One region of the Mesorhizobium sp. M0778 genome, then DNA from elsewhere that is predicted to be linked to it. Evidence: riboswitches for the same ligand, from Rfam matches in the RefSeq annotation. Region 1 holds a riboswitch; the other holds the start of a gene.

Region 1 (5,399 bases):
GCTTCTGTCGCCTGCCGCCGAGTTCAGGGGGCCGCTCAGGACCTCTGTTCCCGGCATGACGCCGCTGTGGATCGACTGGGATGATCTGCGGGCCGACATGAAGCTGTCCTGGCCGCTGCCGGGGCGCCTCTCGCTGCAGGCAGAAGGCCTGTCCGGCCAGACCGATCCGGCGGACGACACCGATCCTGTCTCGCTGTTCAGCGCCGGAACCGCCACCGGACAATTGCGCCCAAACGGCCAGGACATCGACTATGCCGGCAATTTCACCGATCTCGAAATCGACGCAGAGGCCATCGGCGGGCGCGTCTTGCCGCCACTCGACGGCAGCGGCGACGTGACATTGAAGAACGGTGTGACGCTGATCAAGGCAAATCCGAAGAGCCTGCGCGGCCAGGCGGTCGAAATCCGCGAGCTCGATCTGTCGTCCGGAACTGCGCGCATCACCGTTTCCGGACCGCTGTCGGTCGACAATGATGGTCTCATAAATGCCGACCTGATGATCAAGCTCAATGATCCGAAGGCCGTGGCGGCAATCCTCGCCACCGCCATCCCCGAGCAGAAGAAAGAAATCCAGACCGGCTTCGCCGGACTGGCGCTGCTCGGCAACGCACCGTCGATGCCGCTGAAGATCGTCAAGGGCAAGGCCTCGCTCGGCTTCATCCCGCTCGGCAAGATCAAGCCGCTCGACTAGAGCAATTCCAGGAAATTGTGAACGGTTTTCCGTCCGGATTGCGTCAAACAAAAAGATAGACCGGTTCGGCGTTTCCGTGAAACGATGAACCGTTCTGGGGCGGTACGGCCTGCGATCGGCTTGCCGCGGCTTATCCCTTCGGCGGGTGTTCGACTGCCTGGCGGCCGAAATCCGGTACGTCGATGTCCTGGCCGGCCTCGATAATCGAGCGGCGGACAGCGCGGGTGCGGGTGAACAGGTCGAACAGCTTTTCGCCGTCGCCCCAGCGGATCGCCCGCTGCAGCGAGGATAGATCTTCCGAGAACCGCGCCAGCATTTCGAGGATGGCGTCCTTGTTGTGCAGGCAGACGTCGCGCCACATGGTCGGGTCGGACGCCGCGAGACGGGTGAAGTCGCGAAAGCCGGAAGCCGAGTATTTGATGACCTCGGACTTGGTCACCGACTCCAGATCGTCGGCGGTACCGACGATGTTGTAGGCGATGATGTGCGGCAAGTGCGAAACGATGGCCAGCGTCATGTCGTGATGCTGCGGGTCCATCGTGTCGATGTTGGAGCCGCAGCGGCGCCAGAATTCCGAGAGCTTTTCCAGTGCCGCGGCATCGGTGCCGGGCAGCGGCGTGAAGATGCACCAGCGGTTCTCGAACAGTTCGGCAAAACCGGCATCCGGTCCCGATTTTTCGGTGCCGGCCAAAGGATGGCCGGGGATGAAGTGCACGCCATCAGGCACATGCGGCTGCATCTGCGCGATCACCGATGCCTTGGTCGAGCCGACATCGGTGAGGATGGTGCCCTTCTTCAGCGCCGGTGCGATCTCCGCGGCGACCGTGCCTGAAGAGCCGACCGGCACCGAAACGATGACCAGATCGGCATCGCGAACCGCTTCTTTCGCATCTGTCGTGTAGATGTCGCCAAGGCCGAGTTGACTCGCCCGTGCCAGCGTCGCTTCGCTGCGCGTCGAAATCGCGACTTGGCCGGCAAGTCCCTCGCGGCGGATGACGCGGGCCAGCGACGAACCGATCAGGCCGATGCCGACCAGCGCGATCTTTTCGAACATCGGTGAGGTCATGGTGCCCTAGCTTTTCAGGAATGTCGCGAGTGCTGCGACAACGCCGCGATTGGCCTCTTCGGTGCCGATGCTCATGCGCAGCGCGTTGGGAAAACCGTAGCCGGAAACGCGCCGCAATATGTAGCCGCGCGCACTGAGGTAGTCGTCGGCGGCCGCCGCCGAATGCTTTTTGTCTTCGGGAAAGTGGATCAGGATGAAATTGCCGACGCTCGGGGTCACCCGCAGCCCGAGCCCGGTCAATTGCTCGCTCAGCCAGGCCAGCCAGGTCTCGTTATGCGCGACGCTGCGCTCGATATGAGCGCGGTCGCGGATCGCCGCGATGCCGGCCTCGATCGCCGTCGCATTGACGTTGAAAGGCCCGCGCACGCGGTTGATCGCGTCGATGACGTGCATTGGCGCATAGATCCAGCCGATCCGCGCGCCACCGAGGCCCAATTTCGAGAAGGTGCGGGTCATGACCACGTTTTCCGCGCTGCCCACCAACTCGACGCCGGCTTCATAGTCGTTGCGCCGGACATATTCGGCGTAGGCGGCATCCAGCACCAGAAGCACGTTTCGCGGCAGGCCGGCATGCAGGCGGCGCACCTCCTGGAACGGCACGTAAGTGCCGGTCGGGTTGTTCGGATTGGCAAGGAAGATGATCCTGGTACGCGGCGTCACCGCGGCGAGGATCGCATCGATGTCGGCGCGTTCATCGGTCTCCTTGACCGTTACCGGGACCGCACCGGCCGACTGTATGTAGATCTTGTAGACCATGAAGCCGTGTTCGGTGATGATGGCTTCATCGCCGGGCGCGAGGTAGGTCTGCGCAAGCAGGCCCAGGATCTCGTCGGAACCGTTGGAGCAGACGATGTTCGCCGGATTGAGCCCATGCACCTCGGCGATCGCCTCCCGCAGGCGCCTGGCGCTGCCGTCGGGATAGACCGCGAGCTTGTCGGCGACCGCGCGCGCGGCCTCTATCGCCTTTGGCGAAGGACCGAGCGGGTTCTCGTTCGCCGACAGTTTGTGGACTTTGACGACACCTTCAGGCGCCGCGCTCTTGCCGGGCACATAGGCTTCGATGTCCATGATGCCGGCGCGGGGCGTTGGACGTGTCTGATCCGGTGTCTGGCTCATTCCATGAAATCCGTCGAGGAAGCCTCCATCCGGAAGCCGCAGCGGAAATACAAGCCGTGGCCCGGAATGTCGAGGGGCGGCAATTCGGGATCAATAACTTGCCGTTGACGAAGCCATGCGTCAGTCCTAGAAGAGCAGCGACAGTTCCGTGGTGATTTGGCCGGTCGGCTTGCAGCCACGTTAAACAACTTGCTAAAGGGCCGTTTGCATCTTGTAACCGGCTTTGCGAAGGCATGGCCGGTTTTTTGTTGCCCTGACTGGTTGTTGCCCGGACCGGCGGACAACTGAAGGCCGGGCAAGGAGATGTGATGGTCGCTTTGCGCGCGCGAAAAACCAACAACGAGGCCGACCAGCCGTCGAGCCCGGTGTTGCGTTTCGGCGCCGACAAGCCGCTCAAGCTCGACGCCGGCACGCTGCTGTCGCCGTTCCAGATCGCCTACCAGACCTATGGCACGCTCAACGACGCGCGCTCCAACGCCATCCTCGTCTGCCATGCGCTGACCGGTGACCAGCATGTCGCCAACACCAATCCGGTGACCGGCAAGCCGGGCTGGTGGGAAGTGCTGATCGGCCCCGGCAAGATCATCGATACCGACCGGTTCTTCGTCATCTCGTCCAACGTCATCGGCGGCTGCCTCGGTTCCACCGGCCCCGCCTCGACAAATCCCGCAACCGCCAAGCCTTACGGGCTCGACCTGCCGATCATCACCATCCGCGACATGGTGCGGGCGCAGCTGATGCTGGTCGAGCATTTCGGCATCGAACAGCTGTTCAGCGTGCTGGGCGGCTCGATGGGCGGCATGCAGGTGCTGCAATGGGCCTCCAGCTATCCCGAGCGCGTCTTCTCGGCCCTGCCGATCGCCACCGGCGCCCGCCATTCCTCGCAGAACATCGCTTTCCACGAGGTCGGCAGGCAAGCGGTGATGGCCGACCCCGACTGGCATGGCGGCAAATATTTCGAGCACGGCAAGCGACCGGAAAAGGGGCTGGCGGTGGCGCGCATGGCCGCCCACATCACCTATCTGTCGGAAGCAGCGCTGCACCGCAAGTTCGGCCGCAACCTGCAGGACCGCGAAGCGCTGACCTTCGGTTTCGATGCCGACTTCCAGATCGAGAGCTATCTGCGCCATCAGGGCATGACCTTCGTCGATCGCTTCGATGCCAACTCCTATCTCTACATGACCCGGGCGATGGACTATTTCGATCTCGCCGCCGACCATGGCGGCCGGCTGGCCGATGCCTTCGCCGGCACCAAGACCCGTTTTTGCCTGGTCTCCTTCACCAGCGACTGGCTGTTCCCGACCGAGGAGAGCCGCTCGGTCGTTCACGCGCTGAACGCGGCCGGCGCCTCGGTATCGTTCGTCGAAATCGAGACCGACCGCGGCCACGACGCCTTCCTGCTCGACGAGCCGGAACTGTTCGCCGCCATCAAAGGCTTCATCGCCTCGGCGGCCCGGGCTAGAGGGCTCGGCGCATGACCTCGAAAAGTTGCACGCTTTTCGGATCAGGACCATGTGCCAGGCATCAGCGCATGACCCTGAAAAGTAGCAGACTTTTCGGATCAGGATCATGCGCCAGGCATCAGCGCATGGCCCCGAAAAGTTGCAGACTTTTCGGATCAGGACCATGCGCCAGGCAGGAGCCGAGCCAATGAGCGTCAACCGCGCCCAGCGCGTCGACCTCGAAGTCGTCGCCGATCTCATCCCGCCGCAGTCGCGGGTGCTGGACGTCGGTTCCGGCGACGGCCTGCTGCTCGAATTGCTGCAGGCGACCAAGAAGGTCGACGGCCGCGGGCTGGAACTGTCGCAGCGCGGCGTCAACGAATGCGTGGCGCGCGGCCTGTCGGTCATTCAAGGCGATGCCGACAAGGACCTCCAATTCTATCCCGACAAGGGCTTCGACTTTGTCGTCTTGTCGCAGACCTTGCAGGCGACCCGCAATCCGAAGCTGGTGCTCGACGAACTGCTCCGGATCGGCAACCGCGCCATCGTCTCATTCCCCAATTTCGGCCACTGGCGGGTACGCTTTTCGCTGCTCTTCAACGGCCGCATGCCGGTGACCAAGGACCTGCCCTATTACTGGTACGACACCCCCAACATCCATTTCTGCACCATTCGCGATTTCGTCAATCTATGCGACGAGCTGGGCGCGACGGTGGAAAAGGCAACCGCGCTCGACGCCAACGGCCAGCGGATCGGCTTCTCGATGCCGTGGTGGTTCTGGAACTTTTTCGGCCAGCAGGCGGTATTTCTGCTGAAACGGTAGCAGGCCGCCCGCGAGCCGATCATTCCCCTTATTCAAGCACGTCGGTGGCCTTGTGCGGATGCGCAACGCCGTCGACAAGGACCACATCGGACTGAGAATTCTCGGTGCGCAGCGGCAAGATCTCCTGATAGGCGGCCGAGCGGTACCATCCGCGCGCCTGCTGCATGTCTGGAAATTCGATCATGACGAGGTGCCCCGGCCAGGTGTTTTCAACCACGTCCACCTCGCTGCCATGCACAATGAAGCGCCCGCCAAACGGCT
Region 2 (5,399 bases), on a different contig from region 1:
CGATCTCGACGCAGCCTACAAGAAGGGACGGCTGCTGTCGCCGATCAACCATCCCGATCCGGCGCATCTCCATCTCACCGGCACCGGGCTGACGCATCTCGGCTCCGCCGCGACCCGCGATTCCATGCACAAGAAGCTCAGCGATGGCGGCGAGGAACAGCTGACCGATTCCATGAAGATGTTCCGCATGGGGCTGGAGGGCGGCAAGCCGGCGAAGGGCCAGATCGGCGTGCAGCCCGAATGGTTCTACAAGGGTAACGGTACCATGGCAGTGGCGCCCGGCGCGGCGCTCATGTCGCCCGCCTTCGCCCAGGATGCCGGCGAGGAGCCGGAAATCGCCGGAATCTATGTGATCGGCGACGACGGCGCCCCGTTCCGCGTCGGCTTCACGCTGTCGAACGAGTTTTCCGACCACGTCACCGAGCGCGTGAATTATCTCTTCCTCGCCCATTCGAAACTGCGCAACGCCTCGTTCGGGCCGGAGATCCTGATCGGCGACCTGCCGTCCGACATTCGCGGCGCTTCACGCATCCTGCGCCACGGCAAGCTGCTTTGGGAAAAGCCGTTCCTGTCGGGCGAGGCGAACATGTCGCACACCATTGGCAATCTCGAGCATCACCACTTCAAATACTCGGCCTTCCGCCAGCCGGGCGACGTGCATGTGCACATGTTCGGCACGGCGACGCTGTCCTTCGCCGACGGCATCAGGACCGAGCCCGGCGACGTATTCGAGATCGAGGCGAAGGATTTCGGCCTGCCGCTGCGCAACCCGCTCGAAATCGAGCAGCCGGTGAAGGTGGCGGTGAAGGCGCTTTGAGCCGGCATAGGCCGCAAAGTGAGGGGAAGCTCAGCGCGCGGCGCGGAAATGCTTGGACAGTTTTAGGCCTTGCGCCTGATAGTTCGAACCGAGATCGGTGCCGTAGAGCGCTTGCGGCCGTTTCAGCATGTGCTCGTAGACCAACCGTCCGACGATCTGGCCATGATCGAGAATGAACGGCACTTCGTGGCTGCGCACCTCGAGCACCGCCCGGCTGCCGGTGCCGCCCGACGCCGAATGGCCGAAACCGGGGTCGAAGAAACCGGCATAATGGACGCGAAACTCGCCGACCAACGGATCGAAGGGCGTCATTTCGGCGGCGTAGAGCGGCGGCACATGCACCGCCTCGCGTGACACCAGGATATAGAATTCGTCCGGATCGAGCACCAGCTCGCCGGCACCGCTCTTGTAGAGCGGCTCCCAGAAATCGACGACATCCTGCGCGGCGCGCTTGTCGACGTCGACCAGGCCGGTGTGGTGCTTGCCGCGATAGCCGACCAGCCCGTCCTTGTCACCGTCGAGGTCGATCGACAACGCGATGCCGCCGCCTGAGATGTTGGGCGGCTCGGTGGCGACCAGCATCTCGGCGCGGTGCAACTCGTGCAGTTCGCTTTCCGACAAAAGCGCATTGCCGGTGCGGAACCTGATCTGCGACAGCCGCGAGCCGGTGCGCACGACGATCGGGAAGGTGCGCGGGCTGACCTCCAGATAGAGCGGGCCTTCATAGCCGGCGGCGATCTTGTCGAACTCGTGGCCGCGGTCGGTCATTACCCGAGTGAAGATGTCGAGCCGCCCGGTCGAGCTCTTCGGGTTGGCCGAAGCCGAAATATGCGCGGGCAGCGCCAGGCTTTCGAGCAGTGGCACGATGTAGACGCAGCCGGTTTCGAGCACGGCACCTTCGGCGAGGTTGATCTCGTGCAACTTCAGCCGGTCGAGCTTGTCGACAACTCTGTGGTCGGGGCCGGGCAAGAAGGAAGCACGCACGCGCCAGGCCTTGTCGCCGAGCCTGAGGTCAAGGCTGGCCGGCTGGATCTGGTCGGCATCGAGCGCGCGCGGCGATTTCAGCGCGCCCGTCTGGAACAGCGCGGAAATATCCCGATCGGGAAGAATGCCTGTCTGCCGCAAGGGTCTGGCTCCGTTCGAACACCGGGCGAGGTCTTGTTTCGTCACAGGTCCTTGCCACAAACCGTGGACGCCTTTGGCACCTGCTTGGTACAACCGTCTTAATCATGCCGGCAATTGACGCAAGCGTGGTGCGGGTCTAAAGCTCGTTATCCCGTGGTGATTTGGCCGGTCGGCTTGCAGCCACGTTAAACAAGTCGCTAAAGGACCGTCGGGCCGCAAGGCCATATGGACCGGTTGCGACTTTCGCGACCGGTTTTTTGTTGTTTGGACCATTTTTGGTGTTTGGATAGAATGATGACCAAGAAGCGCGACTGGAAGCCTCAGACCGCACTCGTGCATGCCGGGACGCTGCGTTCCGGCTTCGGCGAGACCTCCGAGGCGATGTATCTCACCCAAGGCTATGTCTACGAGACGGCGCAAGCGGCGGAAGCCCGCTTCAAGGGGGAGGAGCCGGGCTTCATCTATTCGCGCTATGCCAATCCGACGGTCGACATGTTCGAAAAGCGTATGTGCGCGCTGGAAGGCGCCGAGGACGCGCGCGCCACGGCGTCCGGCATGGCGGCGGTGACGGCAGCATTGCTGTGCAGCGCCAAGGCGGGCGACCATATCGTGGCGGCGCGCGCATTGTTCGGCTCCTGCCGCTGGGTGGTCGAGACGCTGGCGCCGAAATACGGCATCGAGGCAACGCTGGTCGATGGCACTGACATCGCCAATTGGGAACAGGCGGTCAAGCCGAACACCAAACTGTTCTTCCTGGAAAGCCCGACCAACCCAACGCTGGAGGTGGTCGACATCGCCGCCGTCGCGGCACTTGCCAACTCGATCGGCGCCAGGCTGATCGTCGACAATGTCTTCGCCACGCCCTTGCAGCAGAAACCCTTGCAGCTCGGCGCCCATATCGTCGTCTATTCGGCCACCAAGCATATTGACGGCCAAGGGCGCTGCCTTGGAGGCGTTATCTTGTCGGACAAAAAATGGATCGACGAGAACCTGCATGACTATTTCCGCCACACCGGCCCCAGCCTCTCGCCCTTCAATGCCTGGACCCTGCTGAAAGGCCTGGAGACGCTGCCGCTGCGCGTACGCCAGCAGACGGAAAGTGCCGGCCGCATCGCGGATTTCCTCGCCGAGCGCCCGCAAATCGCCCGCGTCATCTATCCCGGCCGTGCCGACCACCCGCAAGCGGCCGTGGTCAAGAAGCAGATGTCGGGTGGTTCGACGCTGATCTGCCTGGATGTGAAGGGCGGCAAGCAGGCGGCCTTTGCTTTCCAGAACGCGCTCGACATCGTGCTGATTTCCAACAATCTCGGCGACGCCAAGAGCTTGATCACCCATCCGGCGACGACCACGCACAAGAATTTGACCGATGAGGCCCGCGCCGAGCTCGGCATCGGACCGGGAACGCTCAGGCTTTCCGTGGGCCTGGAAGATACCGACGATCTGCTCGAAGATGTCGAGCAAGCGCTGAGAGCTGCCGGATAAGGCTGGCCGAACAGGGCGAGCGGGTTCGTACAGCCCGCGCCGGACGTGCCGGTCAGGCGCCGGACGGGGTCTCTTCCAGCTCCGCGACGGCCTTGGTCTGGATGGTCATAACGTTGCCGCGCCAGTCGACGGCGCCGCTCAGCCAGCCGCGCGCCCATATCGCCGGCAGCATGCAGTCGCGAACCATCATTGCCAAGATGGTGCGCAGCGACAGGTGCCATCCTTTGACCCAGGCCAGGGCACATTCCGGCAGGTAGGCCGCGACCAGCACGGCGATGGCGGTTGCCGGCAGGCTGACGCCGGCGTCAGCCGCCGCGATCAGCGCAAGCACCAGCGGCGGCGCCGCGCCGATCAGGATCTCGGGGGCGAAGAACAGCGCGAAGGTGACGCGGCGCAGCCGCGCCCAACGCGCCTGCCGAGACCAGATCTCGCCAAGCGTGCGCCGGCCGAGCGGCTGTTCGAACGGCGAAGCGACAAGATTGACCCGCAGTCCGAGCCGGTTGACCAGCTTGGTCGCGGCGGCGTCCTCGGCAATCTCGGCGGCCAGTGCGCGGATGCCGCCATTGGCGTCAAGCATCGGCTTGTTCCACAACATGCTCTTGCCCTGGGCGAAGCCAAGGCCGAGCGCCTCTCCAGCGTACTGCCAGCGTGCCTGCAGCGTGTTGAGAAAGGCGCATTCGACCTCCCCCCAAAAGCCTTCAGGCCGCGAGCCGATCGGCGTCGAGCAGACGAGGCCGGTGTCGGGCCGCCATGCCGCCATCAGCTGCTGGACATAATCGCTCGGCATAAGCACGTTGGAATCGGCAAGGATGACCCAGCGATAAAGCGCCGCTTCCCAACCCTTCACGCAATTGTTGAGTTTCGGATTGCCGCTGATGCGGTCGTCGCCGACGAGCAGCCGGGCGCGTATAGCCGGAAAACGCGCCATTGCAGCGGTGATCGACTTGACCACGGGGTCGTCGGCATGGGCGACGCAGAAGATGAGTTCGTAGCGCGGCCAGTCGAGTGAGAAGGCGCGCTCCAGCGTCTCCTCGGTAAACGGCTCGACGCCGCGCGCCGGGACGACGATCGATACCGGTGGCACGGTGGCGGCGGGCGATGCGATCCTGGCTGCTCGCTTCAGCTTCAGCGAAGCTAACAGGATGCTGGCGAGATTTGAAAGAAGGAGAGCTATGGAAAAGAGGGCGGCTGCGAATGTCGGTTCCATCGAGATCTGGTCACTCCAGAAATGCCGGCCGCCTGACGGCCGTTTTCAACAATTCGACAGAACACCGAGTCGCCCGGCACAAGCCTGCACACCATCATTGTCATGTGTCACTTAAATGACATTGTTTTTCGGCACCTGCGCTTGAGTCGGGCAAGGAGATGACGCGCATCGTTGATCAAACTGCGCTGAGCGTCGAAAGTTCCATCTACATTGCTTTGGAGCAGTTTATGTACAGCGCCGTCACCCGCAACATCGAAGTGCAGGTCAGGCCGTTCTATCTGGAGGATCACTCCGACCCGCCGCAAAACCGCTATGTCTGGGGCTACCAGGTGACCATCGACAACCAGTCGGACGAGTTCGTGCAGCTTCTGTCGCGCTACTGGCACATTACCGACGGCACCGGCAAGGTCGAGGAAGTGCGCGGCCCCGGGGTCGTCGGCGAGCAACCGGGACTCAACCCCGGCGACAGCTATCAGTATACGTCTGGATGCCCGCTCTCGACCCCGTCCGGCATCATGGTCGGGCACTACACAATGCGCAACAAGCGGGGCGAGACCTTCGACGTCGCCATCCCCGCCTTCTCACTCGATTTGCCAGGCACGCGGCGCACCGTCAATTGACGTTCACTTTGATTCCTCTTCCCGCCTTGCGGGGCGAGGAACCCAAGTTCTGCGAAGGCAGCCGCACTGACGCTCGTTATTGAGCCGCTGCAAATTCCGCCGGGTCGAAGTCATATTGCTTCGAGCAGAATTCGCAGGCGACGTGAAT

Evidence for each region. A riboswitch is a leader RNA that binds a small molecule or an ion and turns the genes downstream of it on or off. The one in region 1 is predicted to bind S-adenosylmethionine.
Region 2: another riboswitch for S-adenosylmethionine. It lies ahead of NKI22_RS09225 (O-succinylhomoserine sulfhydrylase); the one in region 1 lies ahead of metX (homoserine O-acetyltransferase MetX).

Annotation. Positions count from the first base shown of each region.
Region 1 covers NZ_JAMYPA010000001.1:650,403-655,801, reverse strand. Annotated here, with positions in the region: gene NKI22_RS03395 (DUF2125 domain-containing protein) at 1-691, shown strand, start outside; gene NKI22_RS03390 (prephenate/arogenate dehydrogenase family protein) at 822-1,757, opposite strand; gene hisC (histidinol-phosphate transaminase) at 1,764-2,873, opposite strand; SAM riboswitch at 3,012-3,089, shown strand; gene metX (homoserine O-acetyltransferase MetX) at 3,182-4,351, shown strand; gene metW (methionine biosynthesis protein MetW) at 4,524-5,138, shown strand; gene NKI22_RS03370 (DUF1330 domain-containing protein) at 5,167-5,399, opposite strand, start outside.
Region 2 covers NZ_JAMYPA010000005.1:74,843-80,241, forward strand. Annotated here, with positions in the region: gene araD1 (AraD1 family protein) at 1-817, shown strand, start outside; gene NKI22_RS09220 (2'-deoxycytidine 5'-triphosphate deaminase) at 848-1,942, opposite strand; SAM riboswitch at 2,086-2,163, shown strand; gene NKI22_RS09225 (O-succinylhomoserine sulfhydrylase) at 2,234-3,424, shown strand; gene NKI22_RS09230 (ceramide glucosyltransferase) at 3,477-4,631, opposite strand; gene apaG (Co2+/Mg2+ efflux facilitator ApaG/CorD) at 4,859-5,251, shown strand; gene NKI22_RS09240 (Hsp33 family molecular chaperone) at 5,328-5,399, opposite strand, start outside.